Asanoa ferruginea: one gene and its partner. The protein of the gene in region 1 interacts with the protein of each later gene in a pairwise test. Links are inferred from orthologs where the notes say so. Each region holds a gene or a part of one and is shown in the gene's direction. Other genes may lie near its edges.

Region 1 (7,995 bases):
ACGATGGCCCAGGTCGCCGAGCCCTACATCCCCCTGCGCGCGATCCGCCACCTGGAAAAGGGCCGCGTGGTGATCTTCGGCGCGGGCGCCGGGATGCCTTACTTCTCCACCGACACCGTCGCCGCCCAGCGCGCGCTGGAGATCCGCGCCGACGTGGTGTTGATGAGCAAGAACGGGGTTGACGGGGTCTACACCGCCGATCCGCGCACCGACCCGACGGCCAGCAAGTTCGACTCGGTCACGTTCGCCGAGGTGCTTCGGCGTGGCCTGCGGGTCGCCGACGCGGCCGCGTTCAGCCTCTGCGAGGAAAACGGCCTGCCGATGCTGGTGTTCGGCGCCGAGGGCGACGACACGATCATGCGGGCCGTCGCGGGCGAGCGCATCGGCACCTTGATCACAGCCAACTGAGAGCCACATCCCCAGAAGGAGGCGACGGACCAGGTGATCGACGACACACTCTTCGAGGCCGAAGAGAAGATGGATCGCGCGGTCGACCACGCCAAGGAGGAGTTCGCCGCGATCCGCACCGGGCGAGCCAACGCGGCGATGTTCTCGAAGATCGTCATTGACTACTACGGCACCCCGACGCCGCTGACCCAGATGGCGTCCGTGGGCACCCCGGAGCCGCGGATGGCGATCATCAAGCCTTACGACAACTCGCAGATCAATGCGATGGAGAAGGCGATCCGCGACTCGGACCTCGGGGTCAACCCCAACAACGAGGGCAACCAGCTGCGCATCAACCTCCCGCAGATGACCGAGGAACGCCGCCGCGAGATGATCAAGGTCGCGCGGGGCAAGGCCGAAGATTCCAAGGTCGCCATCCGCAACGTACGGCGTAAGGCCAAGGAAGAGCTCGACCGCCTGGTGAAAGACGGCGAGACCGGGGAAGACGAGGGGCGACGGGCCGAGAAAGATCTCGACGACCTGACTCACCGCTACACCACACAGATCGATGAACTCCTCAAGCACAAGGAAACCGAGCTGCTCGAGGTCTGAGCTGGAGGCGGCCGCGAGTGCAGTAGGCTCGGCACGATTCCTCCTGGTCAGGAGATCGATACGCGAAGGGGGGCTCGGCGACATGCGGCGTTCAACGGCGAGCCCGGTTACGGCGTGATGTCCTACTCCGACCCCTATTCGAGCGTTGATCCGCGTCGGGCGCGACACCCAGGTGTCGCGCCCGAGGATTACGACCCGGGCTTCCCCGCCAACCTCGATGTCCCGGGCTGGGCCGGCCCCACGCAACCCGGGTTCCAACAGCAGCCCGAGCCCGACCCCGACCCGAGGCACGAGCCCGAGGTCAACGGCTACACGGCCGACACGACCCAGCTCCCGGTCGTCGCCCCCCGCGACGACGACCGCCGCCGCGGCGAGCCGCGTCCCGACGCCGACCGTCGCCGCGCGCGATCCGACGACGAGCCGTCCGACCCACCCCAGCGTCGCCGCGGGCCGGGCAAGCGCCGGGCTGGCCCCGGCCGGCCGCCGACGTCCCAGAAGCCCAGCCGCGCCGGCCGCAACCTCCCCGCCGCGATCGGCGTGGGCGTCACGCTCGGCGGGGTCCTGGTCGCTTCGCTCTACCTCTACAAGCCGGCCTTCCTCGGCGTGCTCGCGCTCGCGGTCGCCATCGGCATCTGGGAGGTCAGCCGCGCCACCCGCGAGGTCCGCGCGCATCCGCCGACCATCCCGCTGATCGCCGGCGGCATCCTGATGGTCGGCCTGGCCTGGTACGCCGGTGCCGACGCCCTGCTCCTCGGCCTGGTGGCGACGCTGTTGGCCGCGGCCGTCTGGCGCTTGGCCGACGGGACCAAGGGCTTCAAGCTGGACATGACCGTGTCCACCCTGATAGCGGTTTACGTCCCGTTCCTAGCCGGCTTCGCCGCCCTGCTGGCGGTCCCGGAAGACGGCGCCGACCGGGTCCTGGTGGTGCTGATCGCGGTGGTGCTGTCAGACACGGGCGGCTACGCGGCCGGGGTCTTCTTCGGCCGGCATCCCATGGCACCGACCATCAGCCCGAAGAAGTCCTGGGAAGGCTTCGGCGGCTCGGTGGTAGCGGCCGCCGTCGGCAGCGCACTGACCTGCTACTTCCTGCTGAACATCGACTTCTGGTGGGGCGCCGTCTTCGGCGTGGCGATCAGCGTGGCAGCAGTCCTCGGCGACCTGGGCGAATCAATGCTCAAGCGTGACCTGGGCGTCAAAGACATGAGCCGCCTGCTCCCGGGCCACGGCGGCCTGATGGACCGCCTCGACTCGATCCTGTTCGCGGTACCCACCGCTTACCTGCTCCTGTCGATCTTCGCCCCGGTCCGCTGACCCCGGCGCCGTCCGCTTCGGCGGCGGCCACTACTGCCTGCCCCGACGCGGTGACCGCGCCGTTGACCTCGGGGCACTCACCATTACCGCGGCGACCGCGGTGGCACGACAGCTGTGACCGCACCGATGACGGCGACCGCCATCAGGCCGGCGGCGATCGTGGCGACGGCGGTGGCGCGGCGAAGGCGCGGACCGCGGCCCTGATGTCGGCGCCTGCCATTACCGCGGCGACCGCGGTGGCACGACAGCTGTGACCGCACCGATGACGGCGACCGCCATCAGGCCGGCGCCGATCGTGGCGACGGCGGGGGCGCGGCGAACGCGACCGCGGTGCTGCGCCGGCTGTACTCGTCGGTGACCGCGGCGGCAAGGCACCCCTGTGGGGCAACCATCTTCGGTGCGGCGAAATCGCGGACGATCCCGTCGCAGGCCAAGGCGCGGACCGCGGCCCTGATGTCGGCGACCGCCAATACCGCGGCGACCGCGGTGGCACGACAGCTGTGACCGCACCGATGACGGCGACCGCCATCAGGCCGGCGGCGATCGTGGCGACGGCGGGGCCGCGGCGAAGGCGCGGACCGCGGCGATCGTGGCGACAGTCGGGGGATGACGGCTGTGGCCGCGGCGATCCGGCCGACGCGCCGACGGTGGCGATGGCTGTGACCGCGCCGAACGCCGGTGGGGACGACCGCGATGAGGCCCGTGGCGAATTAGGGCGTGACCGCGGCGACAGCGCAAACCCCGCCGATGGCGGCGGCGGCGATGACGGCGCGCCGGCGACCACGCCGGCGACTCTCGAGGCGATGACCGAGGCGACTGATGGGACGGGGCGGCCTCGTTGGGCGCCGTGCTGGCCGGCGCCCAACGAGGCCGGCGGGGAGCGGGCCGCAGCGGCAGGAACGGGTTGCCGATGGGTTGGCGGGTCGGGGCGCGGCGGAGTTGGGGAAAGTGATGTTTCGGAAGTGGTGTGCGGTAAAGCGCAATTAGTCGGTGCCGGTGGCAATTCGATCGGGGTTCGGGTTACTGATTGTGTGCCGCGGAGTCGGCAGCGAAGCGGTGCGCGCGGGAGCGAGCGGTCGCACACCCGACGGACGTGCGTCGATGAATTGGTATTGGATCTTCGTATTTGTGTTCCGGCACCCGGGCAGGTGAAGGTGATCGACCAGTCGTGGGAGACTGGAGCGGCCATGACGAGTCTGCCCATCATTCAGCCCAAGACCGCGACCGCCGGGCGGCGTGCGGCCATGCCGCCGCGCCACCTTGCCGATCTTGATGTTGCGGGGCGTGAGGCCGCGTTGGTCGCGCTCGGTGAGCCTCGGTTTCGGGCCCGGCAGCTTTCGACCCATTACTTCGGGCGGTTGGTGCGGGACCCCGACGCGATGACCGACCTGCCGGCGACCAGTCGGGCGAAGATCGCGACGGATCTGTTGCCGCTGTTGTTGACGCCCGTTCGCGAGACGGCCACCGACGACGGCACCACCCGCAAGGCGTTGTGGCGGCTGCACGACGGGGCGCTCGTCGAGAGCGTGCTGATGGGCTACCCCGACCGGGTCACCGTCTGCATCTCCAGCCAGGCGGGATGCGGCATGGCGTGCCCGTTCTGCGCCACCGGTCAGGCCGGCCTGACCCGCAACCTGTCCACCGCGGAGATCGTCGACCAGGCCGTCTACCTGGCGGGGGTCGCGGCGTCCGGTGCGATGGAGGGGTCGCCTACGCGGCTGTCGCATGTCGTGTTCATGGGCATGGGCGAGCCGCTGGCCAACTACAACCGGGTGTTGGCGGCCGTGCGGCGGCTGACGTCGCCGGCTCCCGAGGGGCTCGGGCTCTCCCAGCGGCACATCACGATCTCCACGGTCGGGCTGGTGCCGGCGATGCGCAAGCTTGCCGAGGAAGACCTCGCGGTGACTCTTGCGCTGTCGCTGCACGCGCCCGATGATGATCTGCGCGATGAACTGGTGCCGGTCAACCAACGGTGGAAGGTGGCCGAAGTGCTTGACGCCGCGTGGCATTACGCGGATCGCACGGGGCGCCGTGTTTCCGTCGAATACGCGATGATCAAAGACGTGAACGACCAGCCGTGGCGAGCTGATCTGCTCGGGCGTCTGCTGGCCGGGCGGCTCGCGCACGTCAACCTCATCCCGCTCAACCCGACGCCGGGGAGCAAGTGGGATGCCAGCGCCAAGCCGGTCGAGCGCGAGTTCGTCCGGAGGCTGCGCGCGGCGGGCGTGTCGACTACCGTGCGTGACACCAGAGGTCGCGAGATCGACGGTGCGTGCGGCCAGCTTGCCGCTGCTGAGGTGACGACATGACCGCGTTCGGGGCCGCGGCCGAGCGAACTAACCAGGAGACATAGTGGCGAGCCAGGGTCAACGATTCCGCCGTCGGGCGCTCCGTCGCGGCTACAAGGTCGACGAGGTCGACGCGTTCCTCGACCGCGTCGAGGCGACCCTTGCTGGCGACCCGGTCGGCCAGCCGGTTGGCGCGCAGGAAGTACACGACATCGTCTTCCGGGTCCGCTTCGGCGGATACGACGAATGGCAGGTCGACCTGCACCTCGACCGGGTCGAGCGGCAGGTCGGCGAGCTCGAGGAGCGCAACGGGCGTGCCGGCGGCCCAGACCGGATGGGGCTGCCGGACCGGATGGGCGGTCCGTCCGGACCTCTCGGCCCGCCCGACCGCTTCGGGCCGCCGCCGGACCGCATGGGTCCGCCCGATCGCATGGGTCCGCCCGACCGGATGGGTCCGCCGATCGCGGCGCCGCCCCCGGGCTCTTTCGGCCCGCCGGACCGGATGGGTCCGCCCGACCGGCGCGCGGCCGCCATGGGTGGCGGTCCGCTGCCCACCCGCCCGTTGCCCAACGACGACCCCTACGCGCGTCCCGGCCCGCCGCCGCCCTACGGTGGCGGATTCGACGGCCCGCCGCCGCGCGGGTATGACGGTGCTCCGGCCGGACCGCCCCCGCCGATGGGTGGGCGTGGTCCCGGGTTCCCGCCGGACGACCGCTACGACGGCCCGGAGCAGCCGGGTCGGCGCGCCAAGATGGACATGACCGCCGAGATCCGCATGCCGGAGCGGGGTGACCTGGGCCGCGGCGGCCCGGCACACCCCGGTGGTGGCGGTCCCGGCATGGGCCCTGGTCCCGGTGGTCCCGGGATGGGTGGCGGCCCCGGACTCACGATGGGCGGCGCGCCCGGCGGTGCACCCGGTATGGGCGGTCCGCCGCTCATGGGTCCGCCCGGAAGCGACCTCGCGCGGGTCGACCAGATGCGGCGGGCGTTCCAGGTGCGTCGGTTCGGCAGCGGGTATGACCCGGCTCAGGTCGACCGGTTCTTCGAAGATGTGCTGACCGGCATGACGGGTCGTGGTCCGATCCCGATCACTGACGCCGATTTCGACGCTACGCAGTTCGGTCTGGTGCCTGGTGGTTATTTCGAGGCTGAGGTCGAGCAGGCGCTGATGGAGGTTCGCGACATCGTTCGGCGGCGCTGAGGGTTTTCTTCCGTCCCGCTCGTCGGTCAACTGACCGGCGGGCGGGACGTTTGTTTGTCCGCACCCGCTTGGCTGCGCGGCGCCGGCTCCGGCTCCTCGGTCGTGGCAGCGCCGGCATGGGCGGCGGTCGCTGAGCGCGGCTGGCGGCGCCTTCGCTTTGTCTCGCGCCGGTCGGGGCCCGATCGTTGTGGTATGTCGCCGACGCGTGCGCTGGGCGATGGTCTTCGGTCGTGCTCGGGCTGGATGGCGGGGTCGCGAGCGCTGGTCATCGGGGCGGTCGTGCTCGGGGCCGGGAGTGCCCGTCGCGTTGTTCCCGTTTGCCGCGGCAGCATCTGGGCGATGAAGCCCATCGCCCCCCGCAGACCTGTTCGGGTCGCGGCAGGGGTGATTGTGTGGCGCGGGCCTGGCAGCGGAGCGCAGCGCAGCGGTCCCCGGCGGGAGCGACGGTCGTGCCGCCGACGAGCCCGGGACCGGTTGCTGCTTGGGCTTTGCGGCTTTCCGGCTTCTCCGGTTAGGAGGAGGAGCGGAGGCCGTTGCGGCGGAGGACGGCGTCGCCGATGACCGCGAGGATGAGGCCTGCGGCGATGCCGTTGAGCCAGATGCGCTCGACGCCGGAGACCTCGTTGTTGCAGAACTGCATCAGCACCAGGGAGATCGCGACGACGACGGCACCGATCTGGCCGCCCTTGCGGTGACCCGGCTTCTTCTGGTCGGGGGCGATGACCGGCTCGTGCTCTGCCACCTCGTGGCTCCTCCCTCGGATGGATCGGAGATCAGTGTGGCACGCCCGTGGCGTCGAGGATCGGGCACCCCGGCTCGTCGGGTAGCGTTTTCGCCGTACACGACGATGCTTTTGATCTTGGGGGTTTGCTGCCGTGCGAGTGACCGGGACGGGACACGCCAGCATGCGGATCGACACCCCAGCGGGGAGCATTCTGTGCGACCCCTGGGTTAATCCCGCCTATTTCGCGTCGTGGTTTCCCTTCCCCGACAACTCGCTGCTCGACTGGGAGACGCTCGGGCAGGTCGACTACCTGTATCTGAGCCACCTGCACCGCGACCACTTCGACGCCCCGCACCTTAAGCGGTTTGTCTCGAAGAAGGCGCGCGTGCTGCTGCCGGAGTATCCGACCAGTGAGCTCGAGGACCAGCTTCGCGAGCTCGGGTTCACCGACTTCATCAAGACCGTGTCCGAGGAGGTCGTCGAGCTCGACGGCGGTCTCAAGGTCATGATCCAGGCGTTGACGTCGCCGACGGACGGGCCGATCGGTGACTCGTCGCTCTGGGTCGAATATGACGGGGTGCGGCTGCTCAACCAGAACGACGCGCGGCCGACCGACCTGTCACTGTTCACCTCCCTCGGGCACGTGCACGCGCACATGCTGCAGTTTTCGGGCGCGATCTGGTATCCGATGGTCTACGAGCTGCCGCAGTCGGCGAAGACCGCGTTCGGTAAGCAGAAGCGCGATCGGCAGTTTGACCGGACCTGGCGCTACATCGATGACCTGAAGGCGTCGCACGTCTTCCCGATCGCCGGGCCGCCGTGCTTCCTCGACGACGAGTTGTGGCAGTTCAACGACATCTTCGGCGACGAGGGCAACATCTTCCCGGACCAGTCGGTGTTCATGAAGGAGTACGCCAAGGTCGGCGGCACCAACGCCATCGTTCTGCTGCCCGGCAGCGTCACCGAGGTCACCGAGTCGTCGGCCGAGACCACGCACCCCACCGATGTCGACGAGTTCTTCGCCAACAAGGTGGCCCACCTCGAAGAGATGCGCGAGCGCAAGCGCCCGATCATCGTGGCCGAGAAGGCGTCGTGGCGGCACCCCGAGATCGACGTGCTCAAGGAGATGAAGCGCCGCATCGAGCCGCTCCTCGAAGAGTCGATCTACCTGGCCAAGGGCGTCGGTGGTCCGGTGCGCTTCGACCTGGTCGGCTACGACGGCGAATCAGTCGAGTCGATCGTGGTCGACTTCCCGGGCAAGGAGGTCCGGCGGTATGCGGACGAGAAGGTCCGCTATCGCTTCCGCACTGAACGGGCGCTCGTGGAGCACCTCCTTTTCATCGACGAGGTCGACTGGGTCAACTCGCTGTTCCTCTCCTGCCGCTTCTCGGCGGCGCGGATCGGGCAATACAACGAGTTCGTGTATGCGTTCTTCAAGTGCCTGTCGGAAGAGCGGCTGCAATACGCCGAGG
Region 2 (5,522 bases), 4.6 Mb from region 1 along the record:
GGGCGGTGGGCGCGGCCAGCCTCGCCGTGCTCGGCCTGCTGGCCTGGGCGATCTTCGGCTCCAGCCTGCTCGGCGTCCGCGCGATCGCGGTCGACGGCACGTCGCTGGTCGCTCCCGACGAGGTGCGGGCCGCGGCGGCCGTCCGCTCCGGCGCACCGCTGGCCCGACTCGATCTCGACGCGGTCGCCGCACGGGTGGGCGCGCTGCCGGCCGTGGAGAAGGCGACCGTCACCCGCGACTGGCCCGGCGGGCTGACCATCGTCGTGCTGGAGCGCACGGCCGAGGCGGTGGTGCCGCAGGGCAAGCGGTTCCTGGTGGTCGACCGCTTCGGCGTGGTGTTCCAGGACCTCAACCGCCGGCCGGCCCACCTGCCGCTGCTGCGGCTGGCCGACCCGCGGGGCAACCCCGACGCGGTCAAGGGTGCGGTGGCCGTGATCGCGGCGCTGTCGCCGGCCGTCCGCCGTCAGTTGGTCGACGTGAGCGTGGCCGGGCCGGCGCAGATCAGCCTCAAGCTGGCCGGCGGACGCACCGTGGTTTGGGGCGACGCGAGCCGCAACGCCGACAAGGCGACGGTGACCACGGCGTTGCTGCAACGCGACGGAAAGACGATTGACGTCAGCGATCCCGAGGTCGTCACGATCCGCTGAAGAAATACCGCGTGGCGACACGCCGTAGCTGGTCCTTGGATCACGGTCGTGTCCCGCTTACGTTGCCCCAGAGGCCGAGCAGTTGACATAACTCTAAGCCTCTAGTAGAGGGTGAGGGTTTCCTCCCTTGCCCTTCGCGTAGCGGCGGCATGCCGCGTCCGGCCGCACACGGGAAGGGAAGGCACCCCCGATGACACCTCCGCACAACTACCTGGCGGTCATCAAGGTCGTCGGCATCGGTGGCGGTGGCGTCAACGCCGTCAACCGGATGATCGAGGTCGGCCTCAAGGGCGTCGAGTTCATCGCCATCAACACCGACGCGCAGGCGCTGCTGATGAGCGACGCCGACGTCAAGCTCGACGTCGGCCGCGAGTTGACCCGGGGCCTCGGCGCCGGCGCCAACCCCGACGTCGGTAAGAGCGCCGCCGAAGACCACCGCGACGAGATCGAAGAGGTGCTCAAGGGCGCCGACATGGTGTTCGTGACCTGTGGCGAGGGCGGCGGCACCGGCACCGGCGGTGCCCCGGTGGTGGCCAACATCGCCCGCAAGCTCGGCGCGCTGACCATCGGCGTGGTGACCCGGCCGTTCTCCTTCGAGGGCAAGCGCCGCCAGGTGCAGGCCGAGGCCGGCATCGACGAGCTGCGCAACCAGTGCGACACGCTGATCGTGATTCCCAACGACCGGCTGCTGGCGCTCGGCGACCGCGGCATCAGCATGATGGACGCGTTCCGCCAGGCCGACCAGGTGCTGCTCTCCGGTGTCCAGGGGATCACCGACCTGATCACCACGCCCGGCCTGATCAACCTCGACTTCGCCGACGTGAAGAGCGTCATGAGCGGTGCCGGCAGCGCCCTGATGGGCATCGGCAGCGCGCGCGGCGACAACCGCGCCGTCGAGGCCGCCGAGGCCGCCATCTCCAGCCCGCTGCTGGAGCAGAGCATGGACGGCGCGCGCGGCGTGCTGCTCTCCATCGCCGGCGGGTCCGACCTGGGCCTGTTCGAGATCAACGACGCGGCACAGCTGGTCACCGACGCGGCCCACCCCGACGCCAACATCATCTTCGGCGCGGTCATCGACGACGCGCTCGGCGACGAGGTGCGGGTCACCGTCATCGCGGCGGGCTTCGACGGCGGCACGCCCGCCTACAAGCCGGCCGAGCAGGTGCGCAAGACCAGCCAGCCGCAGCCGGTGGTGACCAGCACGGTCACCGAGTCGGTGCCGCCGCCGGTGACCCCGGCCCAGCCGGCCCGCCGGGTGCTCTTCGACGACGTGGATGTCCCTGACTTCCTGAAGAACGGCTCTTAATAGCCTGTCAGGGTGAGTGCAGACGACATCCGGCGCGCCGAGCTGGCGGCCAACCTGGCGCGCGTGCGCGCCCGGATCGACGCCGCCCGCTCGACGGCCGGACGGACCGACGAGGTCACCCTGGTCGCGGTGACGAAGACCTACCCGGCCAGCGACGTCGCGTTGCTCGCCGACCTCGGCGTCACGGAGGTCGGCGAGAACCGTGACCAGGAGGCGGCGCCCAAGGCCGCCGAGATCGGTGACCGGGTCCGCTGGCACTTCGTCGGCCAGCTACAGCGCAACAAGGTCAAATCAGTCAGCGGGTACGCCGACGTCGTGCAGTCCGTCGACAGCGTCCGGCTGGCGACGGCGCTCGACCGCGCCGCCGCCGCGCACGGCCGGATCGTCGACGTGCTGCTCCAGGTGAGCCTCGACGCAGACGCGCACCGGGGCGGCGCGGTGCCCGGCGACGCCGACCCGGACCGGGGGCTCGACCCGACCGCGGCGGCCGTGGCCGACGCCGGCGCGCTGCGCCTCGCGGGCCTGATGGCGGTCGCGCCACTGGGTGTGCCGCCGGAGAAAGCGTTCTCCCGGCTGGCCGAGATCGCGGCCGCGTTCCATGTCGATCATCCGACAGCCACGGTCCTGTCGGCGGGAATGTCCGATGACCTGGAAAGCGCCGTTTCATACGGCGCGACACATGTGCGGATCGGTAGCGCGTTGCTCGGTAAGCGTCACTAGCTGGGGTAGCCTGGCGGCGGACACCAAACTACATCGGTGTTGTTTCCAAGCTGACCTTCGCAGCGCCGGGGGGCGTGCCGTCAACCGGGAGGATGACGGCGCAGGAGGGTCGGCCTGGTGCCGATGCATAGGCGGAGTCCACGCGCGTGACAGTGGCTCGAGCAGGGGGGCGCGTGCCACACGGCGGACGGAGGGGCGCGGCACATGGGAGCGTTGCGAAAGGCGGGCGTCTGGCTCGGGCTGGTCGAAGAGGAAGACGACGACCGGGGCTATGACGACGGCTACGAGGGCCGGTCCGGCGGAAGCCGGTCCGGTGATGCCGGCTACCGCGAATCACGCTACCGGTCCAACCGGTACGCCGACGAGTTCGCCGATGAGGAAGAAGAGGCCGACGACGTGCCGGCGGTGCCGCGGGCGCGGTCGACCCGGCACAGCGACCGCACGCCGAGCCGCCTCGAGGCGGCCGAGGCCGAGCTGGCCGAGACGCGCGACGCCCGGGAGGCCCGCGCCGAGCGGGCGCTCGAGCGGTCCAGCGTGCGTTCGATCACCCGGTCACCGGCTCCGGAGAGCGCGGCGCCGGTGAGTTACCCCACCCGCGACAACCTCGCGCTGGCACCGCAGGTGCAGCTACGTGAACGCGCTGTAGTCGCCGACGACGAGCAGCGTTACCAGATCACGACGTTGCACCCGACCACCTATCGCGAAGCCCGCACTATCGGCGAGCATTTCCGGGACGGCGTTCCGGTGATCATCAACCTCACCGAAATGGATGAGTCGGATGCCCGCCGTCTGGTGGATTTTGCGGCGGGGTTGGCGTTCGGTCTGAGGGGTACCATCGAGCGCGTCACCAACCGGGTGTTCCTGCTTTCACCGGCCAACGTCCAGGTCACAGCCGAGGACAAGGCGAAGATCGCTGAAGGCGGTTTCTTCACCCTGCCATAGCCCTTGAGCAGGGCAGAGTCGGCCAGACGGAGGGTCCTGCGAGCCGTGATCTCGATTGTGTTCCAGGTTCTCTACCTGCTGTTGTACTTCTTCCTGATCACTCTGCTCGCACGATTCGTATTGAGCGCGGTGCTCCAATACGGCCGTCGTTGGCAACCAAGTCGAGGTGCGGCCGCCGGACTCGAAGTGGTGTGGAGCGTCACCGATCCGCCCCTCAAGGCGTTGAGGCGTGTGATCCCACCACTGCGGATCGGTAACCTGAGCATCGACCTCGCTTCCCTTGTGCTCTTGGTTATTCTGTTCGTGCTGATGACGTTCGTGGTGGAGCGCTGGATCTGACACCGTGTCTGACCAGGAGCTACGCGGCCGCAACTGACCCGAGGAGTTTCGATGCCGCTTACCCCGGCCGACGTGCATAACGTCGCCTTCAAGAAACCCCCGATCGGCAAACGGGGGTACGACGAGGAGGAGGTCGACGCATTCCTCGATGAGGTCGAGCGCGAGCTCGCCCGGCTGATCGAGGAGAACAACGAGCTGCGCGCCCAGGTCGAGCGTGGCGGACCCCGAGGCGGCGCGCCAGCCGGCCCGGGTGCCGACCCGCGACTGGCGGCGGAGCTCAACGACCTCAAGGCCCAGCTCGACCGGATCCAGCGTGACAAGGCCGCCGCTGAGCAGGCCGCCCGTGCCATGCAGGGCGAGCTCGAGCAGATGCGCGCCCAGGGCGCCCCGGTTGTGGGTGGCGATGGCGAGCAGCAGGCCCTCCGGGTCCTGATGATGGCCCAGCGCACGGCAGACGACCACGTGTCCGACGCCCGGCGCGAGGCCGACAAGCTGCTCTCCGACGCGCGCACCAAGGCCGAAGAGGTCACTCGCGAGGCGCGGGCCAAGGCCGACGCGCTCGAGCGTGACGCGCGGCAGCGGCACCAAGAGGCCATGGGCGGTCTCGACGCCAAGCGCACGGCGCTGCAGAAGCACATCGAAGAGCTCAAGCAGTTCGAACGGGAGTACCGCACCCGGCTCAAGGCCTACCTGGAGAGCCAGCTCCGCGACCTCGACGGTCGTGGGCAGGGGCTCGAGGCCGAGATGACCCGGACCGACGGCAATCGGTCTGTGGCGTCCGGCGCACCTGGTCTGGCCACCGCCGGTCTCGCGGGCTCCTACGGCGGCGCGGGACGCTCCGGCTCCCTCGAAGCCGGCCGCTAGGGCTCTTCGAACCGACAACGGTTCCGTAAGCCCAACCGGGGGCGGGCATGCGTCCCCCGGACGGTGCCGTGTCTCCGGCGTTCCCGGGTCCCCCCGGGGGCACGCCGGACCCACGACATCTATACAGAAAGCGGCGGGGGTGAGCCGTGATCGTTGCAAGTTTGGTGCTCATCCTCGGTGCTGTCACGCTGCTCGTGCTCGGACTCGCAGGTGGTTCGAGCGTGTTGTTGGTCCTGTCGATCGCGGCGAGTCTGCTCGCCGCCGTCGCGCTCGTCGTCGGCGCCCGCCAGGCAGCCGCCGCCCGCGCACAGACGCAGACCAGCTACACCGATGACGAGCGCTTTCCGCGTGCCGGCGACGAGGATGACGCGAGAGTGTTCCACCACCGCTCGACGGTCCGGGGCGACGAGCCCCGCCGCCGGCGGGCGACCGCATGGGGGGCAGACGAGACGTCTGTCGCGGTCGCTGACCCCGTCGCTCCACCGAGCGTGCCCACCCAGGGCACCTACCGGTCGGGCGAGGGCACCGAATACGGTCGGCGCAGAGCGGCGACTTCGACAGTCGACGAGCCGGGGGGCCTTGTCGACGATCGGACCGGTCAATACGACCAGGGTTTCGCCGACCTCCGCGCCGCACCGGCGGCACCGGGATGGCCCGGCCAGCAGCAGCAGGTTTCCCCGCAGCAGGCCTACGCCCCACCCGGG

What was found.
Region 2: the proteins of rlmN (region 1) and ftsZ interact in binary tests that used the Escherichia coli proteins (3 or more experiments, as listed by UniProt). The link is inferred for Asanoa ferruginea from one-to-one orthologs.

What each region holds. Positions count from the first base shown.
Region 1 is NZ_QUMQ01000001.1:4,077,926-4,085,920, forward strand. Bases 2,684-5,558 are described here. They hold rlmN (dual-specificity RNA methyltransferase RlmN), read left to right. Parts: upstream 2,684-3,497; coding sequence 3,498-4,619; downstream 4,620-5,558. Other genes in these bases: DFJ67_RS19155 (DivIVA domain-containing protein), read left to right, coding at 4,663-5,558. In the rest of the region: pyrH (UMP kinase), read left to right, coding at 1-408; frr (ribosome recycling factor), read left to right, coding at 442-999; DFJ67_RS19140 (phosphatidate cytidylyltransferase), read left to right, coding at 1,117-2,310; more of DFJ67_RS19155, read left to right, coding at 5,559-5,799; DFJ67_RS19160 (hypothetical protein), read right to left, coding at 6,311-6,541; DFJ67_RS19165 (Rieske 2Fe-2S domain-containing protein), read left to right, coding at 6,675-7,995.
Region 2 is NZ_QUMQ01000001.1:8,712,969-8,718,490, reverse strand. Bases 14-2,895 are described here. They hold ftsZ (cell division protein FtsZ), read left to right. Parts: upstream 14-837; coding sequence 838-1,953; downstream 1,954-2,895. Other genes in these bases: DFJ67_RS40560 (cell division protein SepF), read left to right, coding at 2,878-2,895; DFJ67_RS40565 (YggS family pyridoxal phosphate-dependent enzyme), read left to right, coding at 1,966-2,673; DFJ67_RS40575 (cell division protein FtsQ/DivIB), read left to right, coding at 14-647. In the rest of the region: more of DFJ67_RS40575, read left to right, coding at 1-13; more of DFJ67_RS40560, read left to right, coding at 2,896-3,615; DFJ67_RS40555 (YggT family protein), read left to right, coding at 3,661-3,954; DFJ67_RS40550 (DivIVA domain-containing protein), read left to right, coding at 4,006-4,818; DFJ67_RS44870 (hypothetical protein), read left to right, coding at 4,965-5,522. UniProt on the Escherichia coli protein: Essential cell division protein that forms a contractile ring structure (Z ring) at the future cell division site. The regulation of the ring assembly controls the timing and the location of cell division.